Regions from separate parts of the Bacillus sp. GW821-FHT11D08 genome, predicted to be linked through region 1. Evidence: predicted binding sites of a transcription regulator. Region 1 holds the regulator's gene; the other holds the start of a gene.
What was found. The regulator NrdR, encoded in region 1, represses ribonucleotide reductase genes. The targets are predictions, from matches to a motif close to AACACNATATATNGTGTT.
Positions count from the first base shown of each region.

Region 2: a site for NrdR is predicted at 5,604-5,621, ahead of nrdI (class Ib ribonucleoside-diphosphate reductase assembly flavoprotein NrdI). Genes of this name have one in related genera too.

Region 1 covers NZ_JBXARS010000003.1:369,952-379,608, forward strand. The annotation lists gene dnaI (primosomal protein DnaI) at 1-483, opposite strand, end outside; gene dnaB (replicative helicase loading/DNA remodeling protein DnaB) at 508-1,917, opposite strand; gene nrdR (transcriptional regulator NrdR) at 2,029-2,487, opposite strand; gene speD (adenosylmethionine decarboxylase) at 2,736-3,116, opposite strand; gene AC1RRX_RS08785 (glyceraldehyde-3-phosphate dehydrogenase) at 3,355-4,377, opposite strand; gene AC1RRX_RS08790 (winged helix-turn-helix transcriptional regulator) at 4,585-4,971, opposite strand; gene AC1RRX_RS08795 (MFS transporter) at 5,155-6,354, shown strand; gene AC1RRX_RS08800 (aldo/keto reductase) at 6,413-7,255, shown strand; gene coaE (dephospho-CoA kinase) at 7,294-7,887, opposite strand; gene ytaF (sporulation membrane protein YtaF) at 7,903-8,535, opposite strand; gene mutM (DNA-formamidopyrimidine glycosylase) at 8,638-9,501, opposite strand; gene polA (DNA polymerase I) at 9,526-9,657, opposite strand, start outside.
Region 2 covers NZ_JBXARS010000004.1:151,855-161,511, forward strand. The annotation lists gene spoVK (stage V sporulation protein K) at 1-324, opposite strand, end outside; gene AC1RRX_RS10270 (N-acetylmuramoyl-L-alanine amidase) at 631-1,389, shown strand; gene AC1RRX_RS10275 (hypothetical protein) at 1,438-2,058, opposite strand; gene nrdF (class 1b ribonucleoside-diphosphate reductase subunit beta) at 2,107-3,096, opposite strand; gene nrdE (class 1b ribonucleoside-diphosphate reductase subunit alpha) at 3,114-5,216, opposite strand; gene nrdI (class Ib ribonucleoside-diphosphate reductase assembly flavoprotein NrdI) at 5,176-5,568, opposite strand; gene AC1RRX_RS10295 (hypothetical protein) at 5,828-6,043, opposite strand; gene AC1RRX_RS10300 (YmzC family protein) at 6,126-6,401, opposite strand; gene hfq (RNA chaperone Hfq) at 6,498-6,719, opposite strand; gene miaA (tRNA (adenosine(37)-N6)-dimethylallyltransferase MiaA) at 6,759-7,703, opposite strand; gene AC1RRX_RS10315 (YmaF family protein) at 7,801-8,205, opposite strand; gene ymaG (inner spore coat protein YmaG) at 8,306-8,617, shown strand; gene erbA (SMR family multidrug efflux transporter EbrA) at 8,755-9,069, shown strand; gene erbB (SMR family multidrug efflux transporter EbrB) at 9,087-9,440, shown strand; gene AC1RRX_RS10335 (OsmC family protein) at 9,454-9,657, opposite strand, start outside.

The DNA of each region.
Region 1 (9,657 bases):
GCCTTTTCCCGTTTCATTATAGCTCTTCAGAAAATCCGTCACATGCTGGAAAATGCCGACTCTGCTCGGATCGGTAATGTCGATCTGCTGAAACGTCGCGCCGAGAAGATCCTGCTGGATATACATGCTCTTCATCAGGGACTTTTGCCTTTTCTGGCGGTCGAGCTTTCTCTTTTCCGGACATTCGTAATATTCAATATCGATGGAACGCCCGTTGATCACAAGCTTCGGATGATAGCCTTCAAGCAGGCTGTTCGTCCGGCTGTCTTTCGAGCAGAAGGCGCACTGTTTGCTTTGCTGAACGAATTCGTACAGTTTATTTAACCCTCTGTCAATCATGCTTTGATTGATTACATCTTTCTGTTCCTTCAAAAAAGCCTGGACGTCTTCGTCGGCCATGACTTGCTCCTGCATTCGTTCCAGGCGTTTTTGAAAGTCAGGTCTTTTCGTCACGCCTTCTAAGGATCGGCTGATCGGTTCCATTCAATATCACCCCGCTTCTCTGTCTCAATAGGCAGAGTATTTTTTCAGTTTTTTCATTTCTTCCATCATTTTTTTCTTCTGTTCTTCAAGATCCTGCGCGGAAAGAGCCGGCTGTTCTTGTTTCTTCCCGGTTTCTTCTTCTTTCATCCAATCAGGGCGCTTTTCTTCCCGGACGGTTTTTTTGCCGCGCGCCGCGCCGTTTGTTTTGCCGTCCGCCCAATCAAGATATTGCCTGTGCTCTTCTATTGCGAGCTTCATTGCTTCCCGTACCGTTTTGACTTTCTTTCTGGCCCAGTGGGCGGCGATTTTTTGGATATAGTTTTTGGACAGCTTCATATCCGTTTTCAGCATGACATAATAAATCAGCACATTGGTGACGCCGGGCTCAAGCTTTTGTTCGAACATAATATCGGCGATAATCTGCAAGTCGGCTTTTGACGGCTCGGTCCCGTCCGCAATGTCCTGAAGAAGCTTTCTCGGTGATATGGTCTCAAGCTGTGCGATGAGTTCGCCGTTCAATGAATCGTCCTTTTCCGTCCGGTTTTCTCTCAAGGTGACAGGCTGTGTTTTATCAATCAGTTCCGGAAGCTTACCGCTTCTTTCAATTTGGTACCAGTCGCTGGCCGCTTTCCTCAGCGCTTCGGCCGTTATCGTATCCTGTTCATTAATTGCGGTCATGACGACGTGCTGCATGGAGATAGGATCTATTCCGTATAAATATGAAAGCTTTTTAATGCTCTCCCGCACGTCCTGCGTGATTGATTTACGCGGTATCATCGTTTCTGACAGTCCCGCCATGAAAAGCTCAAAATCAAATACTTCCTCCGTCACCGTATAGGAAGGCGCTTGTCCGACAGACGCCGTCTCATAGTCCTCGGGGAGCTTCATCGCCTCTTCCATATCAGGCGTCATTTTCCATTCACTCGGCTGAAAAGAGGCAAAAGCGTGATTAAACGGACGGGTAATTTCCCTTGCGCCCGCGCCGACGGAAGGGTGCGTGTAAAATTGTCTCAGCTGCTGGTATTTCGTTTTACCGACTCTGTTATAAAGAAAGACATTCAGCATGCCGTCTTCAAAAAAATCATTCGGTCTGAGCGGGGGCAGCAGCTCATAAATAAACATCCGCTCTTTCTGCTCGGACTCCCGGATATACACTTTCAGCAGCCCGATTCCTTCAAGCTTTCCCTGTTCATGATGAATCTTTTTTAAATTTGACTGCATCATGCCCATCAGCTGCCTGTGCGTGGATTCCGCTCCCCACAAGCGGTTCTGCTCAAGCTCCCCCCATAAGGTCATATAAAGGGAGAATGCAAAAGAACCGATCAGCGGCTGGTACAGATGTGTCAAAACCTGTCTGTCGACATCCTGAAGAAGCGAACGGCTTTTGACCGTATAAGGATCTACAGGTAATACGTCATTCCAATAGTCAGCCATGATTCTCAAACCTTCCGATATGTTTCTACTCTCATTTTACACCGTTTCTGCGATCTATCAAATGCCAATTTTGCTCATGAGAAAAGAGCCAGACACAATCTCTTAGCTCTCTCAGCGTTCTTTCTTTATTAAATCTTTCAATTCATCGATAAACACGTTTATATCCTTAAACTGCCGGTAGACGGAGGCAAAGCGGACATAAGACACCTCATCGATTTTCGCCAGACGGTCCATTACCATTTCTCCGACAAGTTCGCTTTTGACTTCAGATACACCTTGGTTTCTCAGCTCTTTTTCAATGTCAAAGCACATGTCTTCCAATGTTTTTAAAGGAACGGGCCTTTTTTCACAAGCTTTAATTAACCCGCGCAGCATTTTTTCACGGCTGAATTCTTCCCGGACGCCTTCTTTTTTCACGACGATCAGAGGCATCTCTTCAAACTTCTCAAATGTAGTGAAGCGGTAATGGCAGGCTTCGCATTCCCGCCTTCTGCGGATTGATTTCCCTTCGTCCGCAGGCCGTGAATCAAGTACGCGGGAACCGTTGTGCTGGCATGAAGGACATTTCAAATTGGATCAGCTCCCATCTGTTTCGTTGCTGTAATGCGGTTCGCAAGCTTCCGGTAAATGCCCGCCAACGTTTCTAGGATGAGCCTATTTGTTGGGAGAGCCGATAGACCGGCCTTATCTTTTCTATTTTACAAAAAAAATGCTTAAAGAAAAAGCAATGCTGTTTTTTTACATTAGAAAAGGAGCATCAGCTTCAAAGCGCGTAATGGCTTTTTCAGCTTAGCTCCCTTGTGTTTGCGTTTTGAAAATTACAGTACTTTCGCTTGTGCCTGTTTAATCTGTACAGGCCCCATTCCTCTCGGTATTTCAATGTTTTCTCTTGTATCTGCATGTAATGCGTCCGCAATGTAATCCGCAGCCACATTAGGATCCAGGTCTCCACAAGTATAAACATCAATGCTTGCATATCCGTGTTCAGGAAAACTGTGAATCGTTAAATGTGACTCAGAGATAATAACGACTCCGCTTACGCCTTGCGGTGCAAATTTGTGAAATGCGACCTCGCGCACTTCAGCTCCTGATTTCAAAGCAGCATTTACAAACGTTTTTTCAATAAAATCCATGTCATTGAGCTTATCAAAATCGCATCCCCATAGCTCGGAGATGACGTGACGCCCCATTGTTTCCATAATCATGGACCCCCCTTAACAAGAATTAAAAAAGTGAATTTCCGAGAACTGACCCGGCCATTTACCACGGGGGAAAGTTAGTCCGGAGAGGTCCTAACCCTTTAAGTAATTCCGAAGCAGTCACGAGCAAGAAGTTCACGAAAGATAGTATACTGTGTTTAAGTTTATTTTGCAAGGTGTGTTTTTTGCGAATATGCCGTTAAGGGTTTTTTTCTAACAAATGTCCATGATCTTTAGTCTACACAGCTGACGGGTGTTTCATTCGCGCGGCGACGTGACGGATAAGATCAACGACCCGGCAGGAATATCCCCATTCATTGTCATACCAGGCGAGCACCTTTACTTTTCGGTCTTCCATCACCATCGTTGTCAGACCGTCGATGATCGCAGAGTGTGAATTCGTATTATAATCCGAAGAAACGAGCGGCTCATCCGAATAATCAAGAATGCCGTACATCGACGTTTTTGCGGCTCTTTGGAAAGCGGCGTTCACTTGCTCGGCCGACACATCTGTTTTCAGATCGCAGACAAGGTCCACTAATGACACATTCGGAACGGGAACACGCAAAGCGAGACCGTGAAGTTTTCCTTTCAAATGAGGAAGCACGAGCGACAGCGCTTTGGCGGCGCCTGTAGAAGTCGGAATGATGGATTCTCCGCACGCTCTCGCCCTCCGCAGATCTTTATGCGGATTGTCGATATTTTTTTGATCATTCGTGTAAGCGTGAACAGTCGTCATCAGGCCGCTTTCAATCCCGAATTCCTGATCAAGCACTTTGACGACCGGCGCAAGACAGTTTGTCGTGCAGGATGCATTTGAAATAATGACATGTTCATCGGGATTGAACTGCTCTTCATTTACTCCCATGACAATGGTAACGTCTTCATTTTTGCCCGGAGCCGTTAAAATGACTTTTTTCGCCCCTGCTTCAATATGGCTCATTGCTTTTTCTTTTGAATTAAATTTTCCCGTTGCCTCTACGACGATGTCTATTCCGCATTCTTTCCACGGAAGCTCTCTCGGGTCCCGGCGATTGAACAGCATAATATGTTTTCCGTTGACGATCAGGCTGTCGTCGGAGGTCTCAACTTCTTGATCGTATTTGCCGTGAATTGTGTCATACTTTATCAAATGAGCAAGCGTTTCCGGGGGATAGCTTGCATTAATGGCTGTTATTTGAATTTGATCATCTTCCATTGCTTTTCTGAACACCATTCTTCCGATTCTTCCAAACCCGTTGATTGCTACTTTTACCTTCATGCTCAGGTCACCCCTTTTTAATATGCCACTCTAATTTACCTTTATTTATATATAGTATAACACATTAAAAGAAATCCGCCAGTACAACTTGATAAAAATCCACCCTTATACCGATCAATATGTTGTTCAATCGGTTTTTTTGCATATAAAATGATTTTTCTTCCATAAAAAAAGCAGGATCAGCGTCTCAGGCTGCCTGCTTTTTTCTTATATTTGTCCCGGTTCTTTAAATTTGTCATTTAAAATGCTGTCCTCTAAAACGGAAGACACCTCGCCGTACCGTTTAGCAATATGCATCGCGCCCCAGTCGCACAGCGCGTTTAAAATTCTTTCCAGACTGTGCCCGTATTCACTCAGCTCGTATTCCACTTTCGGCGGCACCTGATTGTATACGATCCGGTTGATGACGCCGTCAGCTTCCAGCTCCCGCAATTGCTGTGTCAGCATCTTCTGGGTGATGTCCGGCATAAGCCGCTTCAATTCGCTTGTCCGTTTTTTCCCGCGCATGAGGTGGCAGAGGATCACACACTTCCATTTTCCGCCGATCACTTCAAGCGCCGCCTCTACGGATATATTGTATTTTTTCTTCAGCAACGGTAATTCCTCCTCATCTATAGGAACTAAAAAGTGCCTATGGCACTTAAAAGTACGTTCTTTTCAATGACACTTCTATCGATCATAATGACATTTGCCGGCTGAAAAGGAATGTACTCTTATACTTATATCGTTTACCCGGCATCATTTCAACCATACATTATCGTTCAAGGAGGAAAACAGATGTCTTCACATCGCCAAAGCTATTTACCAGCGCTGCTGGCATTAGCCGTCAGCGCTTTTGCGATCGGCACAACCGAATTTATCAGCGTCGGGCTGCTGCCGCTTATATCTCAAGATCTGCATATACCTGTGACCACGGCGGGACTTACCGTTTCCATGTATGCTCTGGGCGTGACATTCGGCGCGCCGGTTTTAACGTCTCTCACATCCGGCATGTCGCGGAAAACGCTGCTGCTCTGGGTGATGTTAATTTTTATCGCCGGAAATACACTCGCAGCGAGCGCTTCCTCAATCGGCGTCTTACTGGCGGCACGGGTCATTTCGGCTTTTTCCCACGGCATTTTCATGTCAATCGGGGCAACAATCGCCGCCAATATCGTGCCGGAGCATAAAAGAGCAAGCGCGATTTCTATCATGTTTACGGGGCTGACGGTGGCTACGGTGACCGGCGTTCCATTCGGCACCTATCTCGGCCAGCAATTCGGATGGAGAATCGCATTTGCCGTCATTGTGGCGGTAGGAATCATCGCATTCCTCACAAACGCGCTTCTCGTTCCGTCACATTTGCGCAAAGGGACGAAAACCGCATTTGCCGAGCAGGTCAAACTCGTCACAAACGGCCGGTTATTGCTTTTATTTATCATTACCGCGTTAGGCTACGGCGGAACGTTTGTCGTGTTTACGTATTTATCTCCGCTTCTTCAGGAGGTAACCGGTTTTCAGAAAGAAACCTTCGCGGCCATCCTGCTCATTTACGGAATTGCGATTGCCATCGGAAACATGATTGGCGGCCGTTTATCAAACCGAAATCCGCTGAAAGCCTTGTTTTATATGTTCATTGTCCAGGCTGCTGTGCTGTTTGTTCTGACTTTTACCGCGCCGTTTAAAACAGCCGGGCTGATCACCATTATTTTCATGGGGCTGTTGGCGTTTATGAATGTGCCGGGGCTTCAGGTATATGTCGTGATGCTGAGTGAACGTTTTGCGCCAAGCGCCGTTGATACAGCATCAGCATTAAATATCGCGGCATTTAATGCCGGAATCGCGATCGGCTCGTTTGCCGGCGGAATCATTACAGACTCAATCGGAATCATTCATACCGCTTGGATCGGGTCGCTGATGGTGCTCAGCGCGGTCGTATTAACCGGATGGAGCAGGAAGCTTGAAAAGCGGGATCGCACTGCCCTTGAAAGGAGGTGAGTTTTTCTTCAGCGCATTTTGATTGTTTCAACAGACAACTAATAGGAGGAATATATACATGACAACACATTTACAAGCAAAAGCAACATTGCATAACGGAGTAGAGATGCCTTGGTTCGGCATCGGAGTTTTCAAAGTAGAGGAAGGCGCGGAACTCGTCAACGCGGTGAAAACGGCATTGGTGCACGGCTATCGCAGCGTTGATACCGCCGCGATTTACGGAAATGAAGAAGGTGTCGGCGAAGGCATCCGCCAAGGGCTGCAAGAAGCGGGATTAAAACGTGAAGACATTTTTGTCACGTCAAAAGTGTGGAATGCCGATTTAGGATATGAAGAAACGTTAAAAGCGTTTGACACAAGCTTAGAAAAACTCGGTTTAGATTATTTGGATTTATATTTGATCCATTGGCCTGTCGAAGGAAAGTACATCGATGCGTGGCGGGCGCTCGAAACTCTCTACCGGGATGGACGCATTAAGGCGATCGGGGTCAGCAATTTCCAAATTCACCATCTGAAACATCTCATGAAAGAGACGGAAATCAAGCCGATGATCAACCAGGTGGAGTACCATCCTCGTCTGACACAGAAAGAACTGCTTGCTTTCTGCACTGAACAAGGCATTCAGCTTGAAGCGTGGTCGCCATTGATGCAAGGTCAGCTGCTTGATCACACCGTCTTACAGGAAATCGCTGAGAAGTACGGCAAATCAGCCGCCCAAGTGATTTTGCGCTGGGATTTGCAGAACGGTGTCATCACCATTCCGAAATCAACGAAAAAACACCGTATTGAAGAAAATGCAAATGTCTTTGATTTCGAACTGTCAGCTGACGATATGAAGCGGATTGATGATCTGAACGAAAATCTCCGTGTCGGTCCTGATCCTGACAATTTTGATTTTTAACCAGAAAAACACCGTTCGGCTTTCCGAACGGTGTTTGTTTATGCCCAGCCGCTCAATACTTCCTCAAGCTGGTGCTTTGTATATTCAAGACTGCCGCTGTTATCAATGACGGCGTCAGCTTTTTTTGTTTTATCCGCTAAAGGCATTTGCGACGTTATCCGGCTCATCGCTTCTTCTTCTGTAAGGGAATTCCGCTCCATCAGCCGTTTAAGCTGAATGTCTGCCGGTACGGTGACGACGAGCACCTTGCCGACAAGATAATCAAGCCCGCTTTCATACAAAAGCGGTATATCCAAAACGACGAACTGCTCTTTTCGCGCAACGGCTTCATCCCGCTGTTTCAGCATTTCCGCACGCACCGCCGGATGAACGATCTGATTCAGCTTCAGACGCTTCTGTTCGTCAGTGAAAACGATAGAACCGAGTTTTTTTCTGTCAATATCGCCGTTTTCCAGCAGGATGTCTTTTCCGAATGCTTCCACAATTTGTCCGTAAGCCGGCATTCCTTTTTCCACCGCCTGTTTTGCGATGACATCCGCATCAATGACTGTTATTTTTTTGTCGATCAGCATACGCGCTACCGTGCTTTTGCCGCTTGCGATGCCTCCCGTTAAACCGATGACCAAGCTCAAAAAGCCCACTCCTTCTTACATTTTCCAAATCCCGATGATAATCAGCAGGACTCCCGGCAAAAATGTCATTTTATCTATCCAATTCCATCTTGAAAGCAAATGCCCCGAGTTTATGCCGAGTGAAACAAACAGCGAGCTCATCAGCCCGACAGTCACGCTCATCATAACCGGAGAAAAGCCGAGAATGGCCGCTCCCAGCCCGGCGCCAAACGCGTCAATGGATAAGGCGATACCGAGCAGAAGCGCCTCGACTCCGTTAATGGTTCCGGATTGATCAATATCGGCGCTGGTCGGTTTTTTCAAAATATGAATGACGATGCCGAGCGATTTCACTTCAAGATTAAGTAACGTTTTTTCATGCAATAAGTAATCCGGCTCTTTAGCCGGTTTGAAAAATTGCCAGATGACCCATGCCCCGATTCCGATTAAGATCAGTCCGCCCAGTTTTTCCGTGACGGATACGGGAAAAATCTTTGTCAGAAAATGGCCGATCAGCATGGATATAAACATCACAGAGGCTGAACAGCAAGCGATCACGGCAATCGCTTTGAACGGGATTTTCATTTTTCTCAAACCATACGTAAACCCGACTGAAAAACTGTCCAAGCTGACAGCAAAAGCCAAAAGCAGCAAAGAAACAATCTCCATATCCGTTTCTCCCTTTCTCTTGATCGGCAATTGTGACATATGCCTATTGGGTGAATCACAATATATATATGGAGAAAGGTCATCAACTGTGTTAGAAAAAAGTCATTCTGCTGCCGCCTGCTTGAACCGCTTCAGTTTATGATTTTTTTGGCAGCGGGCGCAAAAATGCGTACCCCTTCCGCCGACCACGATTTTAGAAATCATCGTGCCGCACGTTTTGCACGGTTCATCCTTTTTGCCGTATACGTAATGTTTGAGCTGAAACATTCCGATCTCCCCTTGAGAATTGATATAAGACCGGACGGTGCTCCCGCCCGCGTCAATCGCTTCCTGAAGGGTGTCTTTAATTTCTGTATGAAGCGTTTTTATCTGCCCGTCTGACAGACTGTTCGCTTTTGTCTCAGGATGAATACGCGCCCGGAATAAAGCTTCATCGACATAAATATTGCCGAGGCCGACGACCGCTTTTTGGTCGAGCAGGGCTGTTTTCACTGCGCGGTTCGTTTTTGCAAGCCGCTCTTTTAAATAAGCAGCGGTAAATGCTTCATCATCGGGTTCGGGCCCGAGCTGTGAAAGCGGTAATGCATTCTGTTCCTCTCCCGGCGCAAACAAATGCATCGTGCCGAATTTCCGGACATCCCGGTAGCGGAGCTGTGTTCCGTCCGTCATGTGAAACACGACGTGCACATGTTTATCGTCAGGCTCATCGGCCTGATGAAGACCGTATTTCCCCTCCATCCGCAGGTGGGACACCATGACATAATGATCCAGATGGAAAAGCAAAAACTTTCCCCTTCTTCCGATGGATCGGATTGTTTCTCCTGCAATCTGCCGCGCGAATTCCTCCGGCTCGGCGGGTTTTTTGATGATATTCGGCCATCTGATATCCGCCGATTCAATCGTTTTCCCCTTCACAAGACCGGTCAGAGTGCGCCGGACCGTTTCAACTTCTGGTAATTCCGGCACAATCATCACTTCCTTTTTCTCTGTTTATTTTGCATCGTACCAAGACGGCCCTGAAGCATAATCCGCCTTCAGCGGCACGTCTAATGCCAAAGCATGCTCCATCACTTCAGGAACCAGCTTCTCTAATATTTCAATTTCTTCCTTAGGCGCTTCAAA
Region 2 (9,657 bases), on a different contig from region 1:
GACGGTGGTTTTCCCGGTGCCTGGGTTCCCTTTGAACATCATATGAAGAGCTTGTTTTCCGACTTTAAGCCCTTGTTCGGCCCGTTTTTGGTTGACGAATATCCACGCGTAAATTTCTTTAATGTTGCGTTTCATTTCTTCCATACCCACTAATGTGTTCATTTCTTTTTCAATTTCTTTCAGAATGCTGTGCTTGGCTTCATTTTTTTGCAGGGCGGCCTGATATTCCGCCTCAGCTTCTGCATTTGTCAGCACTTGCTTTTGGCCATTAAGAATGATGTTAATTTGTCCGTTATTTTTATAGGTTACAGCGCGCTCCAACATGCTCACCTCTCTGTTCTCTCTTTATCTTACTCATGATGAAGCGGTTCGGTGACATCCGCCTATCATCATGAGGCCCCTTTTCCTCTTTATCTGTCATTTTTTCCGTTCTCTTCGGGAATGATGTTGAATCCTGCGCTTTCCCGAGAAATATTTTTCATTTCTTATTGTATTCAGAAGAAACGGGAGGACAAACCATTTATTTTTATTTTCCGGGAAATGTTGGGTGTATTTCTCATTTTTTTCATGAATGACAGCCGTACAAGCACCTTTTGATTATCATCATATGCTGTAATGAGGTGATGGAGAATGGTTAAAATTTTTATAGACCCCGGTCATGGCGGAACTGATTCAGGTGCAACCGGAAACGGACTTCAGGAAAAAGCGGTCACGCTGGAGATCGCGCTGGCTTTGCGCACGATTCTGACGAATGAGTATGAAGGAGTTTCTGTCACGATGAGCAGGACAAGCGATAAGACGGTCAGCCTGACGGAAAGAACGGATGCCGCCAACAGCTGGGGCGCAGATTATTTTTTATCCATTCATATTAACTCAGGAGGCGGAACCGGATTCGAAAGCTATATTTACCCCGGTGTCGGAGCGCCGACCTCGACTTACCAATCAGCCGTCCACACGCAAGTGATTCAAGCATCGGGTTTTAATGACCGAGGAAAAAAAACAGCCAACTTCCATGTGCTGCGGGAGACAAGTATGCCGGCGATTTTGACGGAGAATGGTTTTGTTGATACGTCAGCTGATGCAAACAAACTGAAAACAGCCAGTTTTATTGAAAGCCTTGCAAGAGGACATGCCAAGGGCTTGGAGCAAGCTTTCGGTCTAAAAAAAAAGGCTGACTTATATAAAGTGCAAATCGGTGCATTCAAAGTGAAAGCAAATGCTGATGCGCTTGCCGCCGATGCGGAGTCTAAAGGTTTTGACGCGATTGTGCTTCCAAAAGGCGGCTTATTTAAAGTGCAGATCGGCGCATTCTCTTCCAGAGATTACGCTGAAGCGTTGGCCGCGCGGGCCGAAAAAGCCGGATTTGATGCCTTCATTATACAAGACTAAATGAAAAACCCCCGCTCTCCCTTTTTTGGGACGAACGGGGGTTTTTTGTTATTGAAGTATATCGGCGACAAACTGAGACCAAGCTTCAAGACGCTGATACACATTTTCCTCTTTCAGTTCGCTCAGTTTCATCCAGCGGCCGGCGATTTGATCTTTTTCTTTCACTTCGACTTGTGCCGCAGACGCTAACTGGAGCGCAGAAAGGATGCCGATATGCACCTTCCCTACATCGTTTTCATCATCATTGATCAGGCCGAGTGTGACAATGTTTTGTTTGTCCTCCTCGCGAATGTACAGTTCTTCCGCCAGCTCCCGGTCGGTATTCTGTTTCAGCACTTCCGAAAATGAAGCCGCCCCTTCCATAGGGTTCATGTGTCCGCCGAAGCCGAGAGAAAGCTTATTATGGAGGCGCGATTCCCCTCCGCCGGCGAGCCGTTCATACACAAACACCTCATCATCGCGGCGGATGACGACATACGGAATCGGCTGTTTAAATCGCGGGTCCTCTTCCGCGTCGCCTCTTCTGATTTCAAAAAAATGCGCCTCAATTTGAGCCATAATGTTTACGATACGTTCATCCTCGCTGTTGACTCCCTGAAATGTCAGCATTTCGTTTTGAAAGACGTCACTCCGCGGTGCAGCCAAGATGATTTCATCCATTTTATTCATGCCCGTTCCTCCTGTCTTACCTCTCCATTCAAGCCAAAAGAGCAGATATTATATCTGCTCTTCATCTTGGCCAAAATAAAAATCTTCGTCCTTAATCGGTTCTACCGTCGCCTTTTTGTAACCGTTCCCTTTCATGGAGAAGAAATCATGTGATTTTGTTTTGGTGTTTAATCCGTTTAATACGATCGGATTAATATCCTCTTCTTCAAAGTAAGGATCGAACCCTAAGTTCATCAAAGCTTTATTGGCGTTATAGCGGATGAATTTCTTTACATCGTGTGAGAGTCCGACTTGATCGTACAAGTCCTCTGTATATTCAAGCTCATTGTGATAAAGCTCTTCTAAAAGCTCAACCGCAAATTCGCGAAGTTCCGCTTTTTTCGCTTCTGTTTGTTTATTGTATATTTCTTGGGCAAGCAGTCCGACATATACACCGTGGATCGCTTCATCACGAAGGATCAGGTTGATAATTTCACCGCTATGCATCAGTTTTCCTTGTCCGTAGAAATATAACGGATAATAGAAACCGCTGTAGAATAGGAAGCTTTCTAAATACACAGATGCAACCATGGCTTTGAACAGTGAAATCTCGTCATCTTTTTTAATCGCTTTGTAGAGTCCGACGATGATTTGCGCTTTTTTCTGCAAAAATTTGTTTTGTTTGACCCATTCGAATACTTCATTAATTGTTTCAGTCGGTGCCAGTGTCATGAAAATATTAGAGTACGATTTTGCGTGAACGGCGTTCTCCATCATCGCCATAAAATTCAGCACGGCTTTCCGCTGGTGGCCGTCTACGTGTTCAGCCACGATCGGCATTCCTGTATTCCCCTGCTCTGTATCAAGAAGAGTCAATCCGGCCAGTACCTTCATATACGTGTCTTGCTCGTTTTTCCCGAGGTACTTCCATGTGAGGATATCGCCGTTTAAAGCAATCTCTTCCGGAAGCCAGAACTGTTTCACATTTTGGTTATAGAACATTTGGGTAAAGTCGTCTTCATGCTTTGACCAGTTTGCTGCGTCATAAATTTTCGTCACTATAAACTCTCCTTTAATCAAACAACACAAGAAAGGCAGCTATCTTGCCCGGTATCTTTCGTTCTTGCATAGTAAATGGTTTTGATGCCTCTATGGTGGGCATACAGATCAATACGGTTCAGATCACGAGTTGTCATCGTATCTTTCAAAAACAGGGTAAAGCTGATTCCCTGATCGATATGCTGCTGGATTGTCGCGATCATATCCACCACTTTGAACATGTCCATATCATAAGCTTCTTTGTAGAAGAACCAGTTATTAGACGCTAATCCCGGCATCGGGTAATACGTTTTTGAATTTCCGTATGTTCTTTCTTCGATCCGTTCCATGATCGGCATAACGGACGCCGTGCTGGATTGGACGTAGGAAATGGAGCCTGTCGGCGCGATGCACAGTCTGTAGCTGTGATACATACCGTGTTCAGCGACAAACGCCTTCAGCTCTTTCCAGTCTTCGATTGTCGGAATGTGCATGCCCTCAAAGAGCGCAGCGATTTTTTCGTATGCCGGTGAGAACTCTTTTTCGATGTATTTATTGAAATATTCTCCCGTTGCATAAGTGGAGCCTTCATAATGCTCAAACGTTTCGCCTTTTTCTTTCGCAAGCTCAGCTGAACGCTGGATGGAATAAAAGTTCACCATCATAAAGAACGTATTCGCGAAATCTCTTGCTTCCGGGCTTTCATAAGCGATGCCGTTTTGGGCAAGGTAGCCGTGGAGGTTCATGGCGCCTAAACCGATCGACTTCATCGCTTTGTTCGCGCGTCTGACTGCCGGCGCGTTGCGGATATCCGTCGTCTCAGATACATGAGTCAGGGAATCCGTCGCGAGTTTCACCGTGCGCTCAATCGATTTATGTTTCATGACATTCAAAATATTTAATGAACCAAGGTTGCAGGAAATGTCCAAGCCGATTTCGTCTTCTTCATCATAATCTGTGTAAGCCGAAACTTGTGACGCTTGAAGCACCTCAGAGCAAAGGTTCGAGAATTTCACTTTTGATACGTGGTTATTCGCGTGCTCTTTGTTTACGTTGTCCTGGAACATAATGTACGGATAACCTGACTCAGAACGGAGAACGGCAAGCTTTTCAAGCAATTTGCGCGCATTCACTTTTTCTTTTTTGACACGCGGGTTGTCGACAAGCTCCTCATACATCGCCGTCATGTCCATTTCGTCCATATGCTGGCCGTATTCTTTATAAATCGTATGCGGATAGAATACATAAGCCGCTTTGTCCTCACGTGCAAGCTCAACGAACTTATCCGGAATGACGACACCGATAGAAAGCGTCTTGACGCGCACATCTTCATCCGCAGAAATCTTTTTCGTATCAAGAAAATCATTGATATCGCGGTGGAAAATGTTTAAATACGCCGCGCCCGAGCCTTGTCTCTGTCCCATTTGGTCAGCGTAACGGAACGCATTATCAAGAAGCTTCATGACGCCTACAACGCCTTTTGTGGCGTTTTCAACATCTTTAATCGCTTCACCTTTCGCGCGAAGCTTGGACAGATTAAGAGAAACCCCGCCGCCCAATTTAGACAGCTGCATGGAAATATCGATCGCCCGTGAAATATCGTTTAAGGAATCATTGACTTCGAGCAAGAAGCAGCTCACCAGTTCTCCGCGGCGTTTTCTGCCGGCATTCAAAAATGTCGGTGTACTCGGCTGATATTCCTGGTTGATCATCAGGTTTACATATTCTTTTGCTTTCTCAGTGTCGCCGTTTGCGAAGAACAGCGCGACGATTGAGATTCGGTCCTCATAACGCTCGAGGATTCTTTTCTTGTCATTCGTTTTCAAAGCATAGTCATTATAAAATTTAAACGCACTCATGAAGGAAGGAAAACGAAACTTCTTAGCGTAAGCTGTCTTAAACACTTCTTTAATGTCTTCAAAAGAGTAAAGGCTTAAGAATTCCTCTTCGTAGTATTGGTTTTCAATCAAATAATCCAGCTTCTCTTTCAAATCGTGAAAGTAAACTGTGTTTTGATTGATATAGTCAACAAAATAGCTATGTACAGCCTCTTTATCTTTATCAAACTGGAATTTTCCATCTTGTTGGATCATGATTTCGTTATTTAACTGGATCCATTTTGGCACTTGATTTTGTGACAACTCTTTCTACCTCCTGAGTAAACAATTCAACGTCTTTAGATGTGCCGCTGAGTTCAAATTTGTGCAAGATCGGCACCTGATATTGTCTTGAAATGGTATCGGCGCTTTTTGCAAAGTTATCGCCCCATACTTTGTTGCCGCTCGCAGCGACTCCTAATAAGAGATGGGCGTATTTTTCGAGAAATGATTGTGTTGATGCCGGTACCTGACCGAAGTTTGTCGTGTAGGTGACCAAAACAAACGGAGTGTCCACGTGGTCCGTTTCGTCCACCTTGCGGATCAGCTGAAAGTCTGTTTTATTCACAAAACGCTGAACATTCCCTGTCTTTGAATCAAATATGATTTGAACCATCCTTATCACGACCTATCAAAAATAATGAATCTCTTAACACTATATATAGTATACTAACCTCTCAGAAAAACACAACATATTGAGATCGATTTATAAAAAATTCATATTTTTGAAAGAGCGGACTTTGGCTCTGGCCCGATTAACGCCCAAAAAAGAGAGCAGAACGAGAATCATCTCTCATCCTACTCAAGGTGTCATGTGTAAGCCGATGTCTATCATAACATGAAAAAAAACTGCTTAGTAGTCTAGACTTTTATTCTTATTTTTTGTAAGAATCACATTTTTTTTCGCTTTCAACGGTTTCTTCAATCTCCACATCAGCACCGATTTCTTTCAGTACGGCTTTCAGAGCGCTTGTGATGGAAGCCTCTCTGATCAGTTCTTTGCCGTCAACGATGATGCTGGTTCCATATTCATAGCAGGAATCATCTTCACAAGTTTCTTCCCAATGGTTGATTATCACCTTGTGTTTCAATCGTCTCACCCTCTGCATGATCAATGTCAGTACCTAGTGTAGCTTGTGCGGCCCGCTTTGTAAATTCGAACGCTTGTGAAATTTATTCAAGCTCATCCAGCGCCGTTTCTTTTTTCAGTTCGATTTTATTCGTTTTTTCATCATAGCGGTATATTTTTAAGTAACCGTCCTCGACGATGCCGAAACGATTATGTTCCAGCTGCACCATGCCTTCTGTCTGCGGTTCGGCATCCGATGAGCCGCCGTCATCATCCGTCACCACCGTCTCATGATTGCTGCAAGCTCCAAACAGCAAAAAAACAGCGATCCAAACGAGCGTAATCCTGATTCTTCTCAGTTCATTTTCACTTTCGAACACGATTTTCCGAACCCCCTTTTATGTTTCCGATATACAGCCTGCAATATACAGATGCGCATAGAAAAAGACCATTGTTCATGGTCTTTTTCAAAAAGTCTATTCAAGCTCAAGCTGGACGTTTTTTTGCGGGGCGAACGTGGAGATGGCATGTTTATAAATAAGCTGCTGCTTCCCCTCCGTTTCGAGCAAAACGGTAAAGTTGTCAAAGCCTTTTACCTGGCCGCGAAGCTGGAAGCCGTTGAGTAAAAACACCGTGACGAACGTATTGTCTTTTCGGATTTGATTCAAAAACTGATCTTGAATATTAATCGGTTTCATGTTTCGTCCTCCTTGGTTCTCAATACAATACTGTTTCGATTAAATTTCCAGTTTTCCTGCTATGCACTCGAAAATTTCCTTTTTTTTCTGCTCAATATCAACAGGCGGCGTCATATCTGTCCATGAAACGGGCATTTTATTGCGAAACCAGGTCAGCTGGCGTTTCGCATATCGCCTTGAATTTTGTTTTAATTGTTCCACAGCCTGAGGGAGCGGCACTTTTCCATCAAGATATTCATACAGCTCTTTATAGCCGATCGCCTGAATCGATTGGCTGTCCCGGATATTCATATCATACAGCCGCTTTACTTCGTCAAGAAGGCCGGTTTCCAGCATCAGGTCAACGCGCTCGTTAATCCGGCCGTACAGCACTTCTCTGTCCATTGTAAGACCGATAAGAACCGCATTGTAAAGCAGCTCCCGTTTTTGGGTTTTAAGATGCTCTGACATTGTTTTTCCCGATACATGCAGAATTTCGAGCGCGCGGATGACTCTTCGCGTGTTGTTTTGATGAATGGCTGCCGCCGCTTCCGGGTCGGCTGCCGCAAGCTTGGCATGAAGCGCTTCCGCCCCTTCTTCAGCCGCCAGTTTCTCCATGCGCTCCCGGAATACAGGGTCGCCGGAGTTTTCCGTGAACGTATAGTCATACAGCACGGACTGAATGTACAGACCCGTTCCCCCGACAATCATCGGCAGCTTTCCTCTATCGGCAATCTCGGTGATTTTTCCCCTTACCATTTTCTGATAATCCGCCGTTGAAAAAGTGTCGGACGGCTCCAAAATATCAATCAGGTGATGCGGCACGCCTTCTGTCTCTTCTTCGGTGACTTTGGCCGTTCCGATGTCCATCCCTTTATATACCTGCATGGAATCTCCGCTGATGATTTCCGCATTCAGCATTTTCGCGAGTCCGATGCTTAGTTTTGTTTTTCCGACTGCCGTCGGTCCGACGAGTATGACGACAGGCTGTTTTTTATTTTTCAATATGTATCACTCTCTTTTATAAATCTCCCCCTAATTATAGCATTCATTTCTTCAGGCACCTATCCATTTTGCCCTTTTTCCTGAGCGCTAAACGTCGCTACCACCCGATCGGCTCGTTTCCGACAACCTCTCTCGTTTTTCCTTTGAGTGTATGGCGGTGCGTTTTCCGTCCTTCCTCCCGCGGATCGTAAACGACGCCGCCGTGCTGGATCTGAATCGGCTCATTGTAGGCGGCAAAGGTGGTCTCTGAAAGCTCATGGTAATGTGTTCCGTCAACCCTCGGGATGGCAGGGCCGGAAATGCCGTAATACCTATGAAAATGGCCGTTTTCAAACGAGGTGATGCCCGTATAGAAATGTGTATGCTCATCTGTATTGCTGCCGTTTTCCGGCTGCGAAAAGCCTTCAATCAAATGGTAATGCCCCTGCACTACATCCGTAACCGCCCGGTATGCGTGTGTGTGCGGAGGTTTTTTTGACCAATCGGACTGATACAGGCCCACAAAAGCTCACTCCTTTATTTTTTGATAAACGCCCAATCAAAAATTGGTGGGCTGAATACTCTGTTATCATCTCAAATTTATTCTTGGAGGTACCTTAATTATGAATGAAGAATACGCATACGCAGTAGATAGTGATATGAGACAGTTCGGGCGGCCTGGATTTGGGTTCGGACGTCCCGGATTTGGGTTTGGACGGCCGGGCTTCGGCTTCGGGCGTCCCGGATTCGGATTTGGATTCGGACGGCCGGGTTTCGGATTTGGCCGGCCTTGGTTTGGTTATGGATTCGGACGGCCGTTTGTTTTTTACGGCGGACCGTTTTTCGGAGGGCTTGTCGGGGGGCTTGTCGGGAGCGCTTTATTCAATCCGTACTTGTACGGGGGTTACGGCTACGGCTATCCGTATTACTATTGACGAATCAAAAAGGTTCCTCCTCGGGGGCCTTTTTGTATAGGCCTAATGTCTTGACTTGGCGGACAAAGTTCGGATATTATTTTATTTTACTGCCTTAAACAAAAGGCATAACGATTATGATGAGAGGGGGATTTGATATGATTCTGGGTTATATCTTCCTCACAATTGCTATTTTATCAGAGTCAATCGGCGCGGCCATGCTGAAGGTCTCCCGCGGATTTACGCGGTTTTTGCCGAGCGCGCTTGTAGTGGCAGGCTATTCATTGGCCTTTTATATGCTTTCACTGACACTGAAACTCATTCCGCTTAGCTTATCCTATGCAACATGGAGCGGAGCAGGAACGGTGCTCGCATCCATTATCGGAGCGAAATGGTTTCATGAAAAACTGGACAAGCAGGCCGTCATCGGACTCTTTTTCTTATTGGCCGGTGTCATTTTGATGAATTGGTAGAAAGGAGAGGCATGCTGATGAAAGGATTACTTTGCTTGGCATTAGCCATTGTATCAGAAGTGTTCGGGAGCACGATGCTGAAGCTGTCGGACGGTTTTACGCACCTGTGGCCCGCTCTCGGCGTCATTGCCGGAATCGGAGCCTCTTTTATGTTTTTGAGCTTCTCTTTGAAAAGCCTTGATTTATCCGCCGCATACGCGACATGGTCAGGTGTCGGCACCGCTTTAACGGCAATTGTCGGCTTTTTTGTTTTTAAGGAGGCCATGACAGTCAAAATGATGATCGGGCTTGTTTTGGTCATCACGGGCGTCATCCTGCTGAACCGTTCCAAGTCTCAAAAAGCTAAAAAAAATCAAACGGCCCGGAGCTGACCGTTTGAACTCGTCAAGCGCGGGCAGCTTTTACTTCAACCTCAAGCTCCATCTCCACGTTTCCTTGGACCGCTCGTGAAATCATACATGAGGACTCCGCTTTTTGCGCTAACTTCCTGGCGAGCGTAAAGTCCGTTTCGGCTGCATCCGGCTTTAATAATATAAACGGGCGGTGAATGATTTTCTGGTACGTGAACACACCGTTCGTGACGTCTAC